Tenggerimyces flavus: one gene and its partner. The protein of the gene in region 1 binds, or shares a complex with, the protein of each later gene. Links are inferred from orthologs where the notes say so. Each region holds a gene or a part of one and is shown on either strand. Other genes may lie near its edges. The genes, in order: secY and secA.

Evidence for each region.
Region 2: the proteins of secY (region 1) and secA are in contact, whole or in part, in a crystal structure (PDB 3DIN), measured with the Thermotoga maritima proteins. The link is inferred for Tenggerimyces flavus from one-to-one orthologs. Residues at the interface, in WP_004081795.1 of Thermotoga maritima: Glu108, Gly109, Glu110, Glu111, Ala236, Glu237, Arg238, Arg239, Ile240, Thr241, Ile242, Gln243, Tyr244, Ala245, Arg246, Arg247, Val248, Thr249, Gly250, Arg251, Arg252, Val253, Tyr254, Gly256, Ala257, Ser258, Thr259, Tyr260, Leu261, Pro262; in WP_004082002.1 of Thermotoga maritima: Glu261, Ala262, Arg263, Lys300, Ala301, Arg302, Thr303, Ile304, Ile305, Leu323, Tyr324, Asp325, Pro326, Val329, Ser330, Tyr333, Ile336, Lys340, Phe345, Val349, Glu363, Phe364, Tyr374, Ser375, Gly376, Gly377, Glu393, Ile395, Thr482, Ser483.

The regions. Positions count from the first base shown.
Region 1 is NZ_JAFBCM010000001.1:2,659,166-2,669,326, forward strand. The notes cover bases 6,661-9,582. They hold secY (preprotein translocase subunit SecY), read left to right. Parts: upstream 6,661-7,433; coding sequence 7,434-8,732; downstream 8,733-9,582. Other genes in these bases: rpmD (50S ribosomal protein L30), read left to right, coding at 6,661-6,757; rplO (50S ribosomal protein L15), read left to right, coding at 6,760-7,251; JOD67_RS12535 (adenylate kinase), read left to right, coding at 8,732-9,295; map (type I methionyl aminopeptidase), read left to right, coding at 9,360-9,582. Outside these bases: rplB (50S ribosomal protein L2), read left to right, coding at 1-282; rpsS (30S ribosomal protein S19), read left to right, coding at 296-577; rplV (50S ribosomal protein L22), read left to right, coding at 601-1,032; rpsC (30S ribosomal protein S3), read left to right, coding at 1,032-1,940; rplP (50S ribosomal protein L16), read left to right, coding at 1,944-2,363; rpmC (50S ribosomal protein L29), read left to right, coding at 2,363-2,608; rpsQ (30S ribosomal protein S17), read left to right, coding at 2,605-2,907; rplN (50S ribosomal protein L14), read left to right, coding at 2,962-3,333; rplX (50S ribosomal protein L24), read left to right, coding at 3,336-3,716; rplE (50S ribosomal protein L5), read left to right, coding at 3,716-4,303; JOD67_RS12495 (type Z 30S ribosomal protein S14), read left to right, coding at 4,331-4,516; rpsH (30S ribosomal protein S8), read left to right, coding at 4,586-4,993; rplF (50S ribosomal protein L6), read left to right, coding at 5,019-5,558; rplR (50S ribosomal protein L18), read left to right, coding at 5,561-5,944; rpsE (30S ribosomal protein S5), read left to right, coding at 5,973-6,572; more of rpmD, read left to right, coding at 6,572-6,660; more of map, read left to right, coding at 9,583-10,124. UniProt on the Escherichia coli protein: The central subunit of the protein translocation channel SecYEG. Consists of two halves formed by TMs 1-5 and 6-10.
Region 2 is NZ_JAFBCM010000001.1:3,045,365-3,056,052, reverse strand. What follows is about bases 4,976-8,424. They hold secA (preprotein translocase subunit SecA), read right to left. Parts: upstream 8,026-8,424; coding sequence 5,176-8,025; downstream 4,976-5,175. Outside these bases: JOD67_RS14330 (CpaE/TadZ family protein), read right to left, coding at 1-1,025; JOD67_RS14325 (hypothetical protein), read right to left, coding at 1,033-1,644; JOD67_RS14320 (helix-turn-helix domain-containing protein), read left to right, coding at 1,997-2,233; JOD67_RS14315 (hypothetical protein), read right to left, coding at 2,236-2,787; JOD67_RS14310 (LysM peptidoglycan-binding domain-containing protein), read left to right, coding at 3,135-3,938; JOD67_RS14305 (Rv3235 family protein), read left to right, coding at 3,993-4,610; JOD67_RS14300 (helix-turn-helix domain-containing protein), read left to right, coding at 4,738-4,971; JOD67_RS14290 (GNAT family N-acetyltransferase), read left to right, coding at 8,508-9,626; JOD67_RS14285 (RNA polymerase subunit sigma-70), read left to right, coding at 9,682-10,688; JOD67_RS14280 (winged helix-turn-helix domain-containing protein), read right to left, coding at 10,673-10,688. UniProt on the Escherichia coli protein: Required for protein export, interacts with the SecYEG preprotein conducting channel.

The DNA of each region.
Region 1 (10,161 bases):
GTCGACGTACGGTGCCGCGCGACCGTCGGTGAGGTCGGCAACGCCGAGCAGAGCAACATCTCGATCGGCAAGGCCGGCCGGAACCGCTGGAAGGGCAAGCGCCCGTCCGTGCGTGGTGTGGCGATGAACCCCGTCGACCACCCGCTCGGTGGCGGTGAGGGCAAGTCGTCCGGTGGTCGGCACCCGGTGTCGCCGTGGGGCAAGCCCGAGGTCCGCACCCGCAAGTCGAAGCCCAGTGATCGGCTCATCATTCGTCGCCGCCGCTCTGGTAAGCACCGCTAAGGAGCCTTGAAAGATGCCACGTAGCCTCAAGAAGGGCCCCTTCGTGGACGGCCACCTGATCAAAAAGGTGGTGGTCCAGAACGACAAGGGGACCAAGCAGGTCATCAAGACCTGGTCCCGACGCTCGATGATCGTGCCGGCCATGCTGGGCCACACGATCGCGGTGCACGACGGTCGCAAGCACGTTCCGGTCTTCGTGACCGAGGCGATGGTCGGCCACAAGCTCGGCGAGTTCGCCCCGACTCGGACCTTCCGCGGTCACGAGAAGGACGACCGTAGGAGCCGGCGCCGGTGACCGCGACAACTGGGAGTGACGTCATGGAAGCCCCCGTCCAGGCACGGGCGGTCGCGCGGCACGTACGTGTGTCGCCGACCAAGGCCCGTCGGGTCGTCGACCTCATTCGAGGTCTGCCGACCGAGGATGCGGTCGCGATCCTGCGGTTCGCGCCGCAGGCCGCGAGTGAGCCCGTACGCAAGGTGCTGGAGAGTGCGGTGGCCAACGCCGAGCACAACCTCCAGCTCGACGCGGGCGCGCTCCGCGTGGCCATCGCGTTCGTCGACGAGGGCGGGACGCTCAAGCGCTGGCGTCCTCGCGCGCAGGGTCGGGTCACCCCGATCCACAAGCGTGGTTGCCACATCACCGTGATCGTGGAGCCGGTCGAGGAGCCTGAGGCCGACACCAAGGCGGCCAAGAAGACCGCCAAGAAGGCACCGGCCAAGAAGGCGCAAGCGAACAGGAGGGCCCGGTAGTGGGACAGAAGGTCAACCCGCACGGGTTCCGGCTGGGTATCACGACCGACCACAAGAGCCGTTGGTACGCCGACAAGCTCTACAAGGACTACGTCGGCGAGGACGTGTCGATCCGCCGCCTGCTCACCAAGGGCATGGAGCGGGCCGGCATCTCCAAGGTCGAGATCGAGCGCACCCGGGACCGGGTCCGCGTCGACATCCACACCGCGCGTCCGGGCATCGTCATCGGCCGCCGTGGTGCGGAGGCCGACCGTATCCGCGCGGACCTGGAGAAGCTCACCGAGAAGCAGGTGCAGCTGAACATCCTCGAGGTGAAGAACCCCGAGGTCGACGCGCAGCTCGTCGCTCAGGCCGTGGCCGAGCAGCTGGCGAGTCGGGTCGCGTTCCGCCGCGCCATGCGTAAGGGCATGCAGAGCGCCCAGAAGGCCGGCGCGCTCGGTATCCGGATCCAGTGCTCGGGACGACTCGGTGGCGCGGAGATGTCGCGCTCGGAGTTCTACCGCGAGGGTCGGGTGCCGCTGCACACGCTGCGTGCCGACATCGACTACGGCTTCTACGAGGCCCGTACGACCTTCGGCCGCGTCGGCGTGAAGGTCTGGATCTACAAGGGCGAGGTTCCGGTGTCCCGGGCCGAGCGCGAGAAGCTGCAGGCCGAGGCCCGCGCCAACGCGCAGCGCCGTCCGAGCGGCGGCGACCGTGACCGTGGCGACCGCGGTGGTCGCGGCGGCCGTGGTGGCGGCGGCGGTGGCCGTGGTGGCGACCGCGGTGGTCGCGGCGGTCAGGGCGGTCAGGGTGGTGGCCAGGGTGGTCAGCGCGGCGGTGGCGACAACGCCGGCGCTCAGCAGCCCCAGGCACAGGCTCCGGCTCCGGCGGCAACCGAGGCCCCGAGCGCAGGACAGGAGGGCTGACGCGTGCTGATCCCGCGGCGGTTCAAGCACCGCAAGCAGCACACGCCCAAGCGTGGCGGCATGGCCAAGGGCGGTACGACGCTGGCGTTCGGTGACTACGGCATCCAGGCACTGGAAGGCCACTTCGTCACCAACCGGCAGATCGAGTCCGCGCGTATCGCGATGACCCGGCACATCAAGCGTGGCGGAAAGGTGTGGATCAACATCTTCCCCGACCGCCCGCTGACCAAGAAGCCGGCCGAGACCCGGATGGGTTCCGGTAAGGGTTCGCCCGAGTGGTGGATCGCGAACGTGAAGGCTGGCCGCGTGATGTTCGAGCTCTCCGGCGTGCCGGAGGGGATCGCCCGCGAAGCTTTGCGGCGCGCGATCCACAAACTTCCTATGAAGTGCAGGTTCGTGAAGAGAGAGGCGGGTGACTTGTGATGGCAACGGTTTCGAAGGCCACCGAGCTCCGCAACCTCGAGGAGCTCGAGCTCGTCGACAAGCTGAAGGAAGCCAAGGAGGAGCTGTTCAACCTCCGCTTCCAGGCGGCGACCGGCCAGCTCGAGAGCCACGGCCGGCTCAAGATCGTCCGCCGGGAGATCGCGCGGATCTACACGGTGATGCGCGAGCGCGAGCTCGGCATCACGACCGCGCCGACCGCTGAGACGACGGAGGGTGCCGCATGAGCGCTAACGAAGAAGTAACGACGGCGACCGCTGTGGCGGACACCGACAAGCGTGGCTTCCGCAAGACCCGTGAGGGCCTCGTGGTGAGCGACAAGATGGACAAGACCGTTGTCGTCGTAGTCGAGGACCGTGTGAAGCACGCCCTCTACGGCAAGGTCATGCGGCGTACTCACCGACTCAAGGCGCACGACGAGGCCAACGAGTGCGGTGTCGGCGACCGGGTGCTCCTGATGGAGACCCGTCCGCTGTCCGCCACCAAGCGTTGGCGCATCGTCGAGATCCTCGAGAAGGCCAAGTAACGACTGCCGATCCGCTCACTTGCTGAGCAGGTCGTTGGACATGGGAGAACTAAGGTGATCCAGCAGGAGTCGCGACTCAAGGTCGCCGACAACACGGGTGCGAAGGAGATTCTCTGCATCCGCGTGCTCGGTGGCTCTGGCCGGCGCTACGCGGGAATCGGAGACGTCATCGTCGCGACCGTCAAGGACGCGATCCCCGGCGGCAACGTGAAGAAGGGCGAGGTCGTCAAGGCGGTCATCGTCCGCACGGTGAAGGAACGCCGCCGCCCGGATGGCTCGTACATCAAGTTCGATGAGAACGCCGCGGTGTTGCTGCGCGGCAACGACAACGAGCCCCGTGGCACCCGCATCTTCGGACCCGTCGGACGCGAGCTGCGCGAGAAGCGGTTCATGCGGATCATCTCGCTCGCCCCGGAGGTGTTGTGAGCATGGCACGGGTGAAGTCCCTGCACATCAAGAAGGGCGACGTCGTCCGGGTCCTCGCAGGCCGGGACCGCGGCGTCGAAGGCAAGGTGATCAGCGTCGACACGACACGCTCTCGCGTGTTCGTCGAAGGCGCCAACCGCGTCAAGCGGCACACCAAGGTCGTCCAGGCCAGCGGTCGTCAGGGTACGACCGGCGGCATCGTGACGCAGGAGGCCTCGATTCCGGTCTCGAACGTCACCTTGCTGGTCGAGGTCGAAGGCAAGAAGGTGCCGACCCGCGTCGGCTACGAGCGCCGTGAGGTCGAGAAGACGCGCGCGGACGGCACCACGTACACCGGTTATCGCAATGTGCGCATCGCGACGAAGACCGGCGAGGAGATCTGATGACGGCTACCACCGACGCGCAGCCTGAAACTCGCACCGCGCCGCCGCGGTTCAAGACCCGGTACCGCGAGGAGATCATTCCCGCCCTGCGTGAGAAGTTCGGGTTCGCGAACCCGATGCAGGTGCCCGGTCTCACCAAGGTCGTGGTCAACATGGGCGTGGGCGAGGCCGCTCGCGACTCCAAGCTGATCGACGGCGCGGTGAAGGACCTCACCGGCATCACCGGTCAGAAGCCGTCGGTGACGAAGGCCCGCAAGTCCATCGCGCAGTTCAAGCTTCGCGAGGGCATGCCGATCGGCGCGCACGTGACGCTGCGCGGCGACCGGATGTGGGAGTTCCTCGACCGGCTGGTGTCGCTCGCACTGCCCCGTATCCGCGACTTCCGCGGCCTGTCGCCGAAGCAGTTCGACGGCCGTGGCAACTACACGTTCGGTCTCACCGAGCAGGTCATGTTCCACGAGATCGACCCGGACAGGATCGACCGGTCCCGCGGCATGGACATCACGGTCGTGACGAGTGCCAAGAACGACGAGGAGGGGCGTGAGTTGCTTCGGCAGCTCGGGTTCCCCTTCGCGGAGCCCCGGTAGTCCCGGGTATCGAAGGAGAGACCTGACGTGGCGAAGACCGCCCTTGTCATCAAGGCCAAGGCGAAGCCGAAGTTCAACGTGCGTGGCTATACGCGCTGCCAGCGGTGTGGCCGCCCTCGTGCGGTGTACCGCAAGTTCGGCCTGTGCCGAATCTGCCTGCGCGAGATGGCACACCGCGGCGAGCTCCCCGGCATCACCAAGAGCTCTTGGTAACCGACACCTTTTAACACGCCGAAGGTCCCACCCCAGGTGGGAAACCGCGGCGGGAAGGCAGCCTCACACATGAGCATGACCGATCCGATCGCAGACATGTTGACCCGTCTGCGTAACGCCAACCAGGCGTACCACGACGCCACTGTGATGCCGTTCAGCAAGCTGAAGGCAGGCGTCGCGGAGATCCTCCAGCAGGAGGGCTACATCGCGGGCTGGCGCGTCGAGGAGCCGGCGCCGGGAGCGGCGGGCAAGAGCCTCGTTCTCGAGCTGCGCTTCGGCCCGAACCGGGAGCGGTCGATCGCCGGTATCCGGCGGATCTCGAAGCCGGGGCTGCGGGTGTACGCGAAGTCGACGGGGCTGCCGAAGGTTCTGGGCGGACTCGGGGTGGCGATCATCTCGACGTCGCAGGGTCTGCTGACCGACAAGCAAGCTGGCAAGCGTGGCGTAGGCGGCGAAGTCGTCGCTTACGTCTGGTGACGGAACGGGAGGAGGACGTACTCACATGTCGCGTATTGGCAAGCTCCCCATTCCCGTGCCGTCCGGTGTCGACGTCAAGATCGACGGCCAGGCTGTCACGGTCAAGGGACCGAAGGGCACGCTGTCGCACGTCGTGGCCGAGCCGATCAAGGTGGTCGCCGACAACGGCACCCTCGAGGTCAAGCGGCCCGACGAGGAGCGCAAGAGCAAGGAACTGCACGGGCTCAGCCGCACGCTGGTCTCCAACATGGTGACGGGCGTGACCGAGGGCTACGAGCGCAAGCTCGAGATCGTCGGCGTCGGTTACCGCGTCGTCCCCAAGGGACCGACGCAGCTCGAGTTCTCACTCGGCTACAGCCACTCGATCACGGTCGACGCCCCCGAGGGCATCACGTTCGCGGTCGAGACGGCGACCAAGTTCTCCGTGTCGGGGATCGACAAGCAGCTGGTCGGCGAGACCGCTGCCAACATCCGCAAGCTTCGCAAGCCCGAGCCGTACAAGGGCAAGGGCATCCGCTACGCGGGCGAGCACATCCGCCGCAAGGTCGGAAAGGCTGGTAAGTAGAGATGGCCACCAGTCTCGCGACTCACAGGTCGACGAACACCAAGACTCGGTCCCGGCTGCGTCGTCAGCTTCGGGTCCGCAAGAAGCTGTTCGGTACGGCCGAGCGCCCGCGCCTCGTCGTCACCCGTTCCGCCCGTCACGTCTTCGCCCAGGTGGTCGACGACGTCGCCGGTCGTACGCTCGTCTCGGCCTCCACGATGGAGGCGGAGCTCCGCGCTTCGTCCGACGCCAAGACCGCCCAGTCCACGCGGGTCGGTCAGCTCGTCGCCGAGCGGGCCAAGGCGGCCGGGATCGACGCGGTCGTCTTCGACCGGGCCGGGAACAAGTACACCGGGCGCCTCGCGGCGCTCGCCGATGCCGCCCGCGAGGGCGGACTCGATTTCTGACGCATCGATAAAGGAGAGGTAACCCCATATGCCACCGCAACAACGCCGCGGCAGCGGCACTGGTGAGCGCCGGGACCGCCGGGACGATCGTCGGGGCGGGTCCGTCGCGGAGAAGACCGCGTTCATCGAGCGCGTCGTCTCCATCAACCGCGTCGCCAAGGTCGTCAAGGGCGGCCGCCGGTTCAGCTTCACCGCTCTGGTCGTCGTCGGTGACGGCGACGGCACCGTCGGTGTCGGCTACGGCAAGGCCAAGGAGGTGCCCGCGGCGATCGCCAAGGGTGTCGAAGAGGCCAAGAAGCATTTCTTCAAGGTGCCGCGCATCCAGGGCACGATCCCGCACCCCGTGCAGGGCGAGAAGGCCGCGGGCGTCGTCATGCTGCGTCCCGCCTCGCCTGGTACCGGCGTCATCGCCGGCGGCCCGGTGCGCGCGGTCCTGGAGTGTGCCGGCATCCACGACGTTCTGAGCAAGTCGCTCGGCTCGTCGAACGCGATCAACATCGTGCACGCCACCGAGACGGCTCTGCGGGCTCTGGAGTCGCCCGAGCAGGTCGCTCTGCGCCGTGGACTGCCCGTCGAGCACGTCGCTCCGGCGGCGCTGCTGCGGGCCCGAGCAGGAGTGAGTACGTGATGTCGACCCGGCTCAAGGTGCGCCAGGTGCGTTCACAGATCGGTTGTAAGCAGAACCAGCGGGACACCCTGCGTTCGCTCGGGCTCAAGCGCCTGCACGACGTAGTGGTCAAGGAGGACCGCCCCGAGATCAGGGGAATGATCGCGACGGTGTCCCACCTCGTCGCGGTCGAGGAGGTCGACTGACGATGGCAGACACGAAGACCGTTGAAGCACGTGAAGAGACCTCGGGCGGCACGCCGCTCAAGGTCCATCACCTGCGCCCCGCCCCCGGCGCCAAGAAGGCGAAGCGGCGGGTCGGACGCGGTGAGGGCGGCCACGGCGGCAAGACCGCTGGCCGCGGTACGAAGGGCTCCAAGGCGCGCAACAACATCCCCGCCGCTTTCGAGGGTGGCCAGATGCCGTTGCACATGCGGATCCCGAAGCTGAAGGGGTTCAAGAACCCGTTCCGCGTCGAGTTCCAGGTCGTCAACCTGGACAAGCTGAACTCGCTCTTCCCCCAGGGCGGCGAGGTCACTGTCGCCGACCTGATCGCCAAGGGCGCCGTACGTGACACCGCCCCGGTGAAGGTTCTCGGCTACGGCGAGATCGGCGTCGCGCTGCAGGTCAGCGCGCACGCGTTCTCCAAGAGCGCAACCGAGAAGATCGAGGCGGCTGGCGGCTCGGTCACCAAGCTGTAAAACTGAACGGGAGGGCGTGCCCGGCCATCCGGGCCGCCCTTCCGGCGTCAGACCGCAAGCTGGTGCGTTAAAGTCCCTGGGTACGCCGGGGACGCCGCAGCAGCTGAGTCGGGATTCGCCGGACTACGACATTCTCTGTTCACCGACGACCCGCCAGCAACGGCGGCACGCAGGAGGCTTTGGTGCTCACCGCGTTCGTCAACGCGTTCAAGACGCCGGACCTGCGGAAGAAGCTGCTCTTCACGCTGTTCATCATCGCGCTGTTCCGGGTCGGCTCGGTACTTCCTACGCCTGGCGTTGACTCCGAGGCTGTCCAGCGGTGTCTGCAGCCGGCACTGCAACAGGGCAACTCGGTCTACGGGATGCTCAACCTGTTCTCCGGCGGAGCGTTGCTCCAGCTGTCGGTCTTCGCGCTGACAATCATGCCGTACATCACGGCGAGCATCATCATCCAGCTGCTGACCGTGGTGATCCCGCGCTTGGAGGCCCTCAAGAAGGAGGGCCACTCCGGCACCCAGAAGATCACCCAGTACACCCGGTACCTCACGATCGGCCTCGCGATCCTGCAGGCCACCACGATCGTGGCGCTGGCCCGTACGCCCGGCCAGCTGTTCCAGGGCTGCAACGAGGACCTGATCCCCGACGAGGGCCTGTTCACCATCATCACGATGGTGATCACGATCACGGCTGGTACGGCAGTGATCATGTGGTTCGGCGAGCTCATCACCGACCGCGGTGTCGGCAACGGCATGTCGATCCTGATCTTCACCTCGATCGTGGCGTCGTTCCCGTCCGCGCTCTGGCAGATCCGGGTGCAGAAGGGCTGGGGGACGTTCATCATCACCCTCGCCATCGGCCTCGTGATCATGGCGGCGGTCATCTTCGTCGAGCAGGCGCAGCGCCGGGTCCCGGTGCAGTACGCCAAGCGCATGGTCGGCCGGCGCGCGATGGGCGGCAGCTCCACGTACATCCCGCTGAAGGTCAACCAGGCCGGCGTCATCCCGGTGATCTTCGCCTCCTCGTTGCTCTATCTGCCGGTGCTGGCGGCGCAGTTCAACCCCACCGCGGGCTGGGCGACCTGGATCAGCGACAACATCACCCGCGGCGACCACCCGCTCTACATGGTCGGGTACTTCCTGCTGATCGTGGCGTTCACGTACTTCTACGTGGGCATCACGTTCAACCCGAAGGACGTCGCCGACAACATGAAGAAGTACGGCGGCTTCATCCCGGGCATCCGGGCCGGCAAGCCGACCGAGGACTACCTGCAGTACGTGCTCTCCCGCATCACCGCCCCGGGCGCGACCTACCTGGGCCTGGTGTCGCTGATCCCGCTGATCGCGCTGGTGCTGATCGACGCCAACCAGAACTTCCCGTTCGGTGGCACGTCGATCCTGATCATGGTGGGTGTCGGTCTGGACACCGTGAAGCAGATCGAGAGCCAGCTGCAGCAACGGCACTACGAAGGGTTCCTGCGTTGATGCGGCTCCTCATCATGGGGCCGCCGGGTGCAGGGAAGGGCACTCAGGCCAAGGCTGTCGCCGACGGACTGAGTGTGCCCTCGATCTCCACCGGGGACATCTTCCGCAAGAACGTCGAGGCGGGCACGATGCTCGGCCGCGAGGCCAAGCGCTACCTCGACGCCGGCGAGTACGTGCCGGACGAGATCACCAACGGCATGGTCCGGGCTCGGCTGGACGAGCTGACCGAGGGCTTCCTGCTGGACGGATACCCGCGGACGGTCGCCCAGGTCGAGGCTCTGGACAAGATCCTCGCCGACGAGGGCACCACGCTGGACCGGGTACTCGTCCTGCACGTCGACCAGGACGAGCTGGTCAAGCGGCTCACCGGCCGGGCGGAGTCCGACGGCCGGTCCGACGACGCCGAGCACGTGATCCGGCGCCGGCTCGAGGTGTACTCCGAGCAGACTGAGCCGTTGCTCGACATCTACGCCCAGCGCGGGCTGTTGGTGCTCGTGAACGGCATGGGCGAGGTCGAGGACGTCACCCAGCGGGTGCTCGCCGCTCTGCACCAGACCGGCTGAGCTGGGTTCGTTGGTGTTCTTCGATCGCAAGATCCAGTACAAGACGCCTGCCCAGGTGCGCTCCATGCGTGCTGCTGGGCTGGTCGTGGCCTCGACGCTTTCGTTGCTGCGTTCGTCCGTTGCGCCTGGGGTGACGACGTTGGAGCTGGACGCTCTGGCGGAGGCGCACATCCGTTCGTCGGGGGCTTTGCCTTCGTTCCTTGGCTATCAGGGGTTTCCCGCGTCGATCTGTACGTCGGTGAACGACGAGGTGGTGCACGGGATCCCTGGCCCGCGGGTGCTGCGCGCCGGGGACCTGATCTCGATCGACTGCGGCGCGATCGTCGACGGCTGGCACGGCGACGCGGCCATCACGGTGCCCGTGGGTGCTGTCGACGCCTCTTTGGTTGCCCTGGCCGCTGCGTGTGAGTCGGCCTTGTGGGCTGGGCTCGCGGCCGTGGTGGAGGGTCACCGGATTGGTGACATCACCCAGGCCGTCTCGTCGACGGTCGCGGCTTCCGGGGCGTACAGCGTGGTCGAGGACTATGTGGGGCACGGGATCGGCACCGAGATGCACCAGGCGCCGGACGTTCCGAACACGGGGAAGGGCCGCCGTGGTGCGAAGCTGGTGCCCGGGTTGGTGGTCGCGGTCGAGCCGATGATCTGCCTCGGTTCGGCGGAGACGGACGTGCTGGACGACGACTGGACTGTGGTGACTTCCGACGGCGCGTACGCGGCGCATTGCGAACACACCGTGGCAGTGACGCCCGATGGCCCCTGGGTCCTGACCGAACCCGACGGCGGGGTCGCGAAGTTCGCCGAGCTCGGCATCACTGTTCCCGAACGCTGACCCCACTCCCCGTCGATCAGCTGCTGCCCGCTCCCCG
Region 2 (10,688 bases), 380 kb from region 1 along the record:
GTCGGCACGGCCTCCCGCAGCTCGGCCACACCGCGGACGAGGCGCTGCAGGCCGACCGGGTCGGCGCCACCGACCGCGATGACGGTGTTGGCCATCTCCAGCGTGGTCAGCGTGGCTCCGTTGCGGCGGGGCGCCGCGGTGTCGAACGAGATCTCCTCGTCGGACTCGAGGCTGAACCCCACGTCGACGACGATCGCGGCGGCGAGCTGCCGCGCGGTCTCCCAGACCTGCTCGATCGCCGACGCGCGCAGCTCGGGCCAGCGGTCGGCGCGCTGGATGCCGGTCAGCACCCGCAGCCGCGGCAGCACCTCGCGGGCGTGCCGGGCGAGCGCCTGCAGGTCGAGCGAGCCGTTGTTGGCCGAACGGCAGGCCGCCGCGAGGCCGGGTGCCTCGTCGAGCAGCCCGAGCGTCTGAGCGACGACGCCGCCGTACACGTCGGCGTCGGCGAGCAGCGTCGGAACGCCGAACAGCGCCATCTCCGACGCCAGCGTCACCGCGATCGACGTACGCCCCGGTGCGCCCGTCGGGCCCCATACCGCGACTAGCTGCCCGGTACCGGTGGGCGCCTCGTACGGCGGGATGTCCTCGACCGGCGGCAGATTCGGCATCGTGCGCTGCGGGGTCGAGACCGTGTAGTCGGAGACCGCCGCCGGCGCACCGGTGGACAGCTCCACGGCCTCGGCGACCGCCCCGGCGAGCACCTCGGCCGTCGCGTCGGCGGGAACGACCTTCGCGATGCCGAGCCGGTGCAGCCGGTCCTCGCCCTCGGCGTCGCCCGGTGAGACCACACCGACGACGGCGACGCCGCCGGAGATGAGCCGAGCGATCGACTCGCGGTCGAGCCGGCGCAGGTCCGCCGACAGCAGGACCGCACGAGCCTGCCCCGACGCCGCGGTCGCGAGCAGGTCGGGCAGGTCGACGCACCGGCGTACGACATCCAGGCCGTGCGAGCTGCGCTCGAGCGCCTCGACCAGGTCGGACTCCCAGCGCGCCCCGGTCACGGCCGTGAGGACGGGAAGGCTCATCGGTCGGTCACTTCCCCACGCGAAGCACGACGACCGCGGTGCCGGTGACCAGCTTGGAGACGACGGTGTCGATGTCGATCTTCTCGGGGTCGACTCCGAACCGGAGCGTGACCTTGGAGTCGTTCGACCCGGTGAGGCCGGCCTCGCGTGGAACGCTCGTCACCACCACGTCCTCGAGGACCTTGAAGCCGTCCTTCGGCACGGCCTTGGACTCGTCGGGGACGACGTAGACGTCCACCCGTTTGTTGACCGCGACGCCGGCGGGGATGAACTGCGCGGCGATCGGGATCGGCAGGTCGACGAGGTTGCTCTTGTCTTCCTCGGTGGTGAACGCGTTCCGCGGCAGGAACTCGCCCTTGTTGACTTTGCGCAGCATGCGGGCGCCGTTGGGGAACTTGGCCGCCGAGACGTACTGGTCCGCGTTCGTCTTGCTGGTGAACCGGACGCTGGTCGCGACCAGCGAGGTCTCGGCGATGTTGGCGTCCGCGGCGAGGTCGGCCTTGAGCGCCCACACCTCGACTGTCCGGTTGTTGTCGGACAGGATGCGGGCACCGGCCGCCATGGAGCCGAGCACGAGCAGGATCCCGAGGATCAGTTTGGGGTCCAGCCAGCGGGGCAAGCGCTGGCGGGAGGCCTTAGGCGAGGGCACATCCGACAACTTCGATCCCTCCGGATCTCTTCGCTAGGGGCCGACGAGACAGCGTACGCACCCCAGCTGACCACGACATCTATGGGACCCATTTCGGGTACCCGGGTCGATTCTCCCCTCTGACGTCCGACATCAGTCCTCCGGTTTCCACAGGCTGCGAACTCGCCGACTCAGCTGTGGACAACCGAACGCAAACACAGGCAAACGCGTGGCAGACTCGTCATGCACTGTTCTTACGGGTGTCTGAGCGTGCTCGAGCGTTTCTGAGAGTGACCGAGCTGGGTGGTCCGAGGTGTGGCGCGGACCCGCGGAGGGAGATGAGATGGCTGGCACGGCGAGGTTCCTGCAGCTGACCGACGTTGCCGAGATCCTGAACATCTCGGCCGCGCAGACGTATGCGCTGGTCCGCAGCGGTGAGCTTCCGGCGATCAAGATCGGCGGCCGTGGCCAGTGGCGGGTCGAGTCGGCGGCCTTGGAGGCGTACATCGAGCGGATGTACTCCGAGACCAAGACGTTCATCGACGCGCATCCGTTCGGTAAGGGTGAAGAGGCCTTCTAGGCTCAGGAGCGGCGGACGAAGCCGACGCCCGCGAACGGGACCGTACGCACGCCGGCGACCTCGCTACGGCGACGAATCTCCCCCTGTGCGTGCTCGGCCATCTCGAAGAAGTCCGCACCGACCCGGTCGATCGTGCCCGTGACGATCACGTTGTCCCGCAGCGCGACCGCGACCGGCGCTCGGTCGCGCGCGATCCCGCGCAACGCGTAGCCCAGCGTCAGCTTCGCCGCCACCTTGCCCTCACTGCCCGGCGCCGCCGTCAGCGCGCCCAGCCCGACGATCCCGGTGATCGCGTCGAGCGGCACCAGCGCCTCGGCCCGGTGGTCCTCGGTGACGAGCAACCAGTCCGTACCCACGCCGGCGATCCGGCCGGCGACCTTGCCGCCGAGCGTGTGCACCGTGACCGGGTGCCCGAACGCCGGCCGCAGCCGATCGACGAGCCGGAACGTGGCGATCTCACGACGAGTCCGGTCGGCGACTTCGGCCGACTGTTCTGCCGCCTCGAGCTCTTCCAGCTGGGCATCGAGGTCGGCGAAGAGGTTCTCCCAACGCACGCGCCCACGCTAGCGGCCCTGCCTCGGCGACCCTCGCTCGCCAGGCAAACACAAGCAAACGTAGGTAAACGCAGGTATCCGGGCCTGAAGGCAGCCAGCTCGACGCTCGTCGAGGCCAATTCCAGGGCTTGAACCGGTTCGCGGCCCGGATGCGTGTGGGCGGAGGATGGGTAACCGAAGAGTTGGGCATTTCGGACAGTGAGCCGTGAAATTCCTGGTCAGAGGTGGGATCCGTTGACATCACGCACGCGTCAGAGACCAGTACCGAAGGCATCCCGCTTGACATCCAAGCTACTGACGGGATATCAATGCAAACGAACGCAAACGAAGGGTTCGGAGGCCAAGTGATGAGGATGGTGCGGAAGATCCTCTCCCCGATCGGGGTGCTTGCCGCCTTTGTGCTGGGCGGGTGGGGCCTGCGCTGGCTCACTCGCGGCACGATCGAGGCGGTCGTGTCCGGCCCGCTCACGTTCGACGCGCTGCTGATCGCGATGGTGTCGGTGCTCGCGTGGGCCTGCTTCGTCTGGCTCGCGTTCGGCACGCTGCTGATGGCGCTGTCGGTGATCCCGGGCGCGGTGGGTGCCGCGTGCGGTGCGCTCGCCGAGAAGATCACGCCCGCGGTCTACCGCCGCGCGGCGCGGGTCGCGCTCGGTATCGCGGTCACGGCCGGTCCCGTTCTCGGCGGCATCCTGCCGGCGCAGGCGGCGACCACCGACCACCTCAACCAGACCGCGGTCACCAGCACGATGCCCAACCTCGACCGTCCCGGCACCACCCTCCCCGGTGGTTTCGAGCTTCCCAACCTGGACCGTGTCGGCGGTGCCGACGCCGCGGACCAGATCTCGATGCCGGACCGGCCGTTGTCGAGCACCCCCGGGCTGCCCACGGCGGACCGCCCGAACACGAACGACCCGGTGACGCGGGCGCCGACCCGCGACGTGAGCGATGTGCAGGAGCACGTCGTGAAGCGCGGCGACACGCTGTGGGACATCGCCAAGGCAACGCTGCCCGACGGCGCGAGCGGCGCCGAGATCACCCGCGAGTGGCACCGGTGGTACGACGCCAACCGCCAGGTGATCGGCGAAGATCCCGACCTGATCCTCCCCGGTCAGCTCCTCAAGGCCCCGCCGGGCCAGGCCGGATCGTCCTGACCTGCGACCTGCCCTGATCCCGTTCGACATCTCGACGACTCTCGGGGGAACACCATGACCGCCAACGCAACGCTGACCGGCACGAACGTTCGTCGCCTGCCGCGTCGAGTCCCCGTACCGGTGGCCGAGCCGCCCTACGACGACGAGCGCGGCTACGGCTCCCACGACCAGCCGGCGACCCAGGGGACGCTGGCACTCGACCTCCGGACCAGCTCGCCGGCCCCGGAGATCATCGAGCCGAGGCACCTCACCGTCGTCCGTACGTCTCGGCGCCGCCGGGACGAGGAGGACGGCGAGGACAAGTTCTTCGCGCGCCAGCCGACCGCGCGGGAGGCGCTGCCGCACCCGAAGCCGTGGTGCGGGCGCTTCGTCCAGGCACTGGTCGAGGTGCTGGCGGGCGACCGCCCGGCGACCCAGCTGGCGCGGTGGACGAACGACGAGGTGTTCGCCGACGTGGTGAGCCGGGTCAGCGCCCTCGGGCTGTCGACGACCGCCGCGGTACGCACGGGTCTCGGCCGGGCCGTGGTCCGCTCGGTGCACGTGTCCGAGCCCCGCGACGGCGTCGCGGAGTCCGCGGTGCACATCAAGCACGGCGGCCGCTCCCGCGCGGTTGCGGTGCGGATGGAGGGCCTCGACGGCCGCTGGCAGTGCACGGCCCTGGTGCTGGGCTGAGGGGTTGAAGTTGATGGATTTCCGGATCTCGCGGTTGAGCTGAGCCGTCTCGCGGTGAGGTACGGAAACTTGGAGGGGCTCGCGTCCCGAGGGGCGACGCGGGCCCCTCTGCCATGGGAGGAGGGTGATGTCGACGCCGAGGTTCCTGAAGCTCGAGGACGTCGCCGAGATCCTCAACGTGTCCGTCAGCCAGGTGAAGGCCCTCGTGCGACGACACGACCTCCGCGCGGTGCGCATCCCCGACAAGGGCATCTACCGGGTGGAGGTCACTGAGCTCGAGGCCTTCATCGCCCGCCTCTACGCCGAAGAGGCCAGACAAGCCGACCAAGCCAACGCGGACTCCCCCAACCACGTCACCTGACCCCGCACCTGGCAAGGGGGGTCGCCTCCACCCACAGCCAATCCGACTTCACCTACGGGGCCGGGGTTCTTCAACGTGGCAACGGCGTTCCCCACCCCGTTTCGGTGGGTGAAGTCGCCTCGAGCTGTGGACCAGGCAAGGCGAAGGGCGCCTCCGTTCCCTGGCTGGGGAGTGGAGGCGCCCTTCGCGTAGACGGTGGCGCGGTTAGTTCATCCGGGCGCGGGTCTTCGGGTCGCCGTGGCAGCGCTTGTACTTGCGGCCCGAGCCACACGGGCAGGCGGCGTTGCGTGGCGTCCCCGCGTAGTCCAGGTCCGCTCCGCTGCCGTCACCCTGAGCGGCACCGCCAGAGCGGCGCTCGTTGCGCTGCTCGACGCCACCCTCGCCGTCCACCGTGGGCGCCGTGTACGACAGCCGCGTCGGCTGCTGCGGCGCCGTCAGGCCCCGGGCCACCACCCGCGGCTGCTCGGCGCCGTGCCCATGCCCGTGTCCGTGCCCATGTCCATGCCCGTTCGGGGTGTCGGACAGCTCGTCGACGATCTCGTCGGACTCGTCCGACTCCGCCACCTGCACGTCGAGGTTGAACAGGTACCCGACCGACTCTTCCTTGATCGCGTCCATCATCGCCATGAACAGGTCGTAGCCCTCGCGCTGGTACTCCACCAGCGGGTCGCGCTGCGCCATCGCGCGCAGGCCAATGCCCTCGCGGAGGTAGTCCATCTCGTACAGGTGCTCGCGCCACTTCCGGTCGAGCACAGACAAGATCACGCGCCGTTCCAGCTCGCGCAGCACCTCCGCGCCCAGCTCGGCCTCGCGCCGCTCGTACGCCGCCTGCGCGTCCTCCTGCAGCCGCGTCGTCAAGAACTCCGTCGTGACTCCACGCGAGCCGCCGGCGTCCTCCTCGACCTCCGCGATCGTCACCCCCATCGGGTATACCTGCTTGAGGTCGGTCCACAGCTGCTCGAGGTCCCAGTCCTCGACGTACCCGTTCTCCGTCGCGCCCACCACGTACCCGGCGATCGCGTCGTCGATCATCGGCCGCACCTGGTCGTGTACGTCCGCACCCTCGAGAACGCTCCGGCGCTCGTCGTAGATCACGTGCCGCTGCCGGTTCATGACGTCGTCGTACTTCAGGACGTCCTTGCGGATCTCGAAGTTCATCGACTCGACCTGAGCCTGCGCCGACGCGATCGAGTTCGTCACCCGCTTGTTCTCGATCGGTACGTCGTCCGGAATCTTCAAGCTGGTAAGGACCCAGTCCACCCAGTCCGACTTGAACCGGCGCATCAGATCGTCCTCGAGCGACAGGTAGAACCGGCTCTCGCCCGGGTCACCCTGCCGGCCGGAACGACCGCGCAGCTGGTTGTCGATCCGCCGCGACTCGTGCCGCTCGGTGCCGAGAACGTAGAGCCCGCCGACCGCGGTCACCTCGTCGTGCTCGGCCGCCACCTGGCGCTTGTGCCGGGCCAGCGTGTCGGCCCACGACTTCTCGTACTCCTCCGGCGTCTCGACCGGGTCGATGCCCGCGTCGCGCAGCTCGGTGTCGGCGAGGAACTCGTGGTTGCCGCCGAGCATGATGTCGGTCCCGCGGCCGGCCATGTTCGTCGCGACCGTCACCGCACCCTTGCGCCCCGCCTGCGCGATGATCGCCGCCTCACGCGCGTGCTGCTTCGCGTTCAGGACCTCGTGCGGTACGCCGCGCCGCTTCAGCTGCGTCGACAGCAGCTCGGACTGCTCGACGCTGACCGTGCCGATCAGCACCGGCTGCCCGACCGCGTGCCGCTCGGTGATGTCCTCGACGACCGCGTTGAACTTCGCGTCCCGCGTCCGGTAGACGAGGTCGGCCTGGTCCTTGCGGACCATCGGCTTGTTCGTGGGGATCGGAACGACGCCCAGCCCGTAGATCTTCTGGAACTCCGCGGCCTCGGTCATCGCCGTACCGGTCATGCCGGACAGCTTCTTGTAGAGGCGGAAGAAGTTCTGCAGCGTGATCGTGGCGAGCGTCTGGTTCTCGTCCTTGATCGGGGCGCCTTCCTTGGCCTCGATGGCCTGGTGCAGACCCTCGTTGTAGCGGCGGCCGTGCAGCATGCGGCCGGTGTGCTCGTCGACGATCAGCACCTCGCCGTCGATGACGACGTAGTCCTTGTCGCGCTTGAACAGTTCCTTGGCGCGCAGCGCGTTGCTCAGGAACTGGACGAGCGGGGTGTTCGCCGACTCGTACAGGTTGTCGATGCCGAGGTAGTCCTCGACCTTCTCGATGCCCGGCTCGAGGATGCCGACGGTGCGCTTCTTGATGTCGACCTCGTAGTCGGCCTCGGCGCGCAGCCGCTGAACGAGCTTCGCGAACTCCTCGTACCACTTCGAGCTCTGCTCCGCCGGACCCGAGATGATCAACGGCGTCCGCGCCTCGTCGACGAGGATCGAGTCGACCTCGTCCACGACCGCGAAGTGGTGCCCGCGCTGGACACAGTCCTCGATCGTCCAGGCCATGTTGTCGCGCAGGTAGTCGAAGCCGAACTCGTTGTTCGTGCCGTACGTGATGTCGCACGCGTACGCCTGCCTGCGCTCCGCGGGCGTCATCTGGGAGAGGATCACGCCGACGGTGAGGCCGAGGAAGTGGTGCACCCGGCCCATCAGCTCGCCCTGGTACTTCGCCAGGTAGTCGTTGACCGTGATCACGTGCACGCCGTCGCCGGGGAGCGCGTTGAGGTACGCCGCGAGGGTCGAGACCAGTGTCTTGCCCTCGCCGGTCTTCATCTCCGCGATGTTGCCGAGGTGAAGCGCCGCGCCACCCTGGATCTGGACGTCGTAGTGCCGCTGCCCGAGGGTACGCTTGGCGGCCTCCCGGACGGTCGCGAACGCCTCCGGCAGGAGGTCGTCCAGCGTTTCCTCATCAGCGAGGCGCTTGCGGAACTCGTCGGTCATCCCCCGCAGTTCGTCGTCGCTCATCTGGACGAAGTCGTCTTCGATGGCGTTGACCTGAACGGCGATGGCCTGGAGCTTTTTGAGGATCTTTCCCTCTCCAGCACGCAGGAGTCTGTCGAACAAGGCAGGCACGGAGTCTCGGCTCCTTCAACAAGTCGCGTTCTTGGTCATGACACAGCGTTACGGCAGCAACGCACAGTCGACGCCCAGGTCGACCTAGCTGTCATGGTAGGCGACGAGCGGGAGAGAGCCCCAGTTCCCCATGCTCGGCAGGCCTCCGCGAAAGCAGATTTGGAGCAAACCCGCGTCTCGCCTGTGGTCATCGCCAGGCCGTTTGCGTATGTTCACCGCGCTCTCCGTCTGGCGTGGCTTCCGCACGAGTCTTTCCGGACGGCAGCAACGCACAGTCGACGCCCAGGTCGACCTAGCTGTCATGGTAGGCGACGAGCGGGAGAGAGCCCCAGTTCCCCATGGAAGGACTCGCACGGACGCTCCGCCAGACCAGGAGCGCGGTGAACATCCGCAAACGGCCCGGCGATGACAACAGGCGAGACGCGGGTTGCTCCAAGATCTGCTTTGCCGGACGGTACCGGTGTCCGCCAGGATGCGTCCGCATGGAACCCGTCACCCTCAACGCCGGCGACGTCATCCTCCGGATACACAGCCCGGGAGACATCGACGGCATCGTCGACCAGTGCACCGATCCCGAGACCGCGCGGTGGACGACCGTGCCGCAGCCGTACGAGCGGTCCGACGGCGAGAGCTTCGTGCAGTCGCACGTACCGATCGGGTGGCGGGACGACACGGCCTACGAGTTCGCCATCGCCGACGCCAAGACCGACGAGTTCCTGGGCTCGGTCGGACTCCGGCCGGACGGCCCGGGCGGGGCCGAGCTGGGCTTCGGCCTGCGCCGCGCCGCACGCGGGCGCGGCGTGACGCTCACCGCCGCGGAGGCGCTGCTGGACTGGGGCTTCGCGCCCGACGGGCTGGGGCTCGAGGTCGTCCACTGGCGCGCGCACATCGGCAACTGGGCGTCGCGGCGGGTCGCGTGGCGGCTCGGGTTCCGGATGGAGGGCGCCGTCCGCGGGCTGCTGGTGTCGCGGGGCAAGCGGTACGACGGCTGGGTCGGCACGCTCCGTTCGACGGATCGGCGGGCTCCGTTGCGCGCCTGGTACGACGTGCCGGTGCTGACCGGCGAGCGCTGCGTGCTGCGGCCGTTCGCCGAGACCGACGTCGCGGCGGTCGTCGAGGGCTGCACGGATCCGCAGACCCGGCACTGGCTCAGCGCGCTGCCCGATCCGTATACGCCCGAGGACGCGCTCGGCTACATCCAGAGCCGAGCCGAGGAGCACGCGAGCGGCCGCGGCATCTACTGGGCGGCGGCGGATCCGGAGACAGGCCAGTGCCTCGGCTCGTTCGGACTGATGGCCATGGACGAGCTGGGCGGGGGCGCCGAGGTCGGCTACTGGATGCACCCGTCCGCCCGCGGGCGCGGCGTCGCGACCGACGCGGTCCGGCTGCTGGTCCGGCACGCGACGATCGACCTGGAGGACGGCGGCCTGGGGCTGCGGCGGCTGACGTTGCGTACGGCGAGCGGGAACGCCGCGTCGCAGCGGGTCGCGGCGAAGGCGGGCTTCGAACGGACGGGCGTCGAGCGCGCGGCGGAGAAGCTTGGCGACGGGACGTTCGACGACCTGGTTGGCTGGGATCAGCTGCTCGATCCCGGAGCGTGACCGGCGACTACGCTCCGCTCGATGACTTCTCGTCGGATCGACCGTCGTACCTGGCATGACTGACGACGTGACGGCCGCGGTCCAGGCCGGCGACGAGGCGGCATTCGGGCGCCTGGTGGGCAAGCATCAGCGCGAGCTGCAGGTGCACTCCTACCGGATGCTCGGCTCGTTCGAGGAGTCCCAGGACCTCACCCAGGAGACGTTCCTGCGCGCGTGGACGGGGCGGGCGACGTACCGCGGCGACGCCCCGGTCCGCGCGTGGCTGTACAAGATCGCGACGAACGCGTGTCTGGACTTCCTCGCGAAGCACCCACGGCCTCGGCTGACCGCGCCCGAGGGGTCGCCGCCCGTCTCGGTGCCGTGGTTGCAGCCGTACCCGGACGAGCTGCTGGAGAACCTCGCCGCCCCGGACGACACCCCGGACGCCATGGTCGTGGCGAAGGAGACGATCGAGCTCGCGTTCCTCACCGCGATCCAGCACCTGCGGCCCAAGGAACGCGCGGTGCTCATCCTCCGCGACGTCCTCGGCTGGCCGGCGAAGAACGCGGCCGCGACGCTCGACACGACGGTCGCGGCGGTCAACAGCGCGCTCCAACGCGCCCGGCTGACGATGCGTACCCAGCTGCCCGAACGGCGCGCCGACTGGTTGGCCGATCCGTCGGCTGAGGACCTCGCGGTGCTGCGTCGGTTCATGACCGCCTTGGAACGGGTCGACGAGCACGCATTGGCGACGTTGCTCGCCGAGGACGCGATCGTCGGGCACCAGGGCCACGCGGGCGGCAACCTCGAGGCGGTGCCGGTCTGGTACTCCGGCCGGCAGACGATCGTCGAGGGTTGGGAGCCCATCCTGCGTGGACCGCATGCGCAGGAGTTCCGGCTGATGGAGACGCGGGCGAACCGGCAGCTCGCACTCGGGGCCTACATCCGCCCGGCCGGGAGCTCCGGCCCGTTCCTGCCGTTCGTGGTGGAGCTCGTGCGGATCTCGGGCGGCGAGCTGGTGGAGCTGATGGCGTACGGGCCGGAGCTCTTCGACGCATTCGGGCTGCCTAGAGAGCTTTCCTG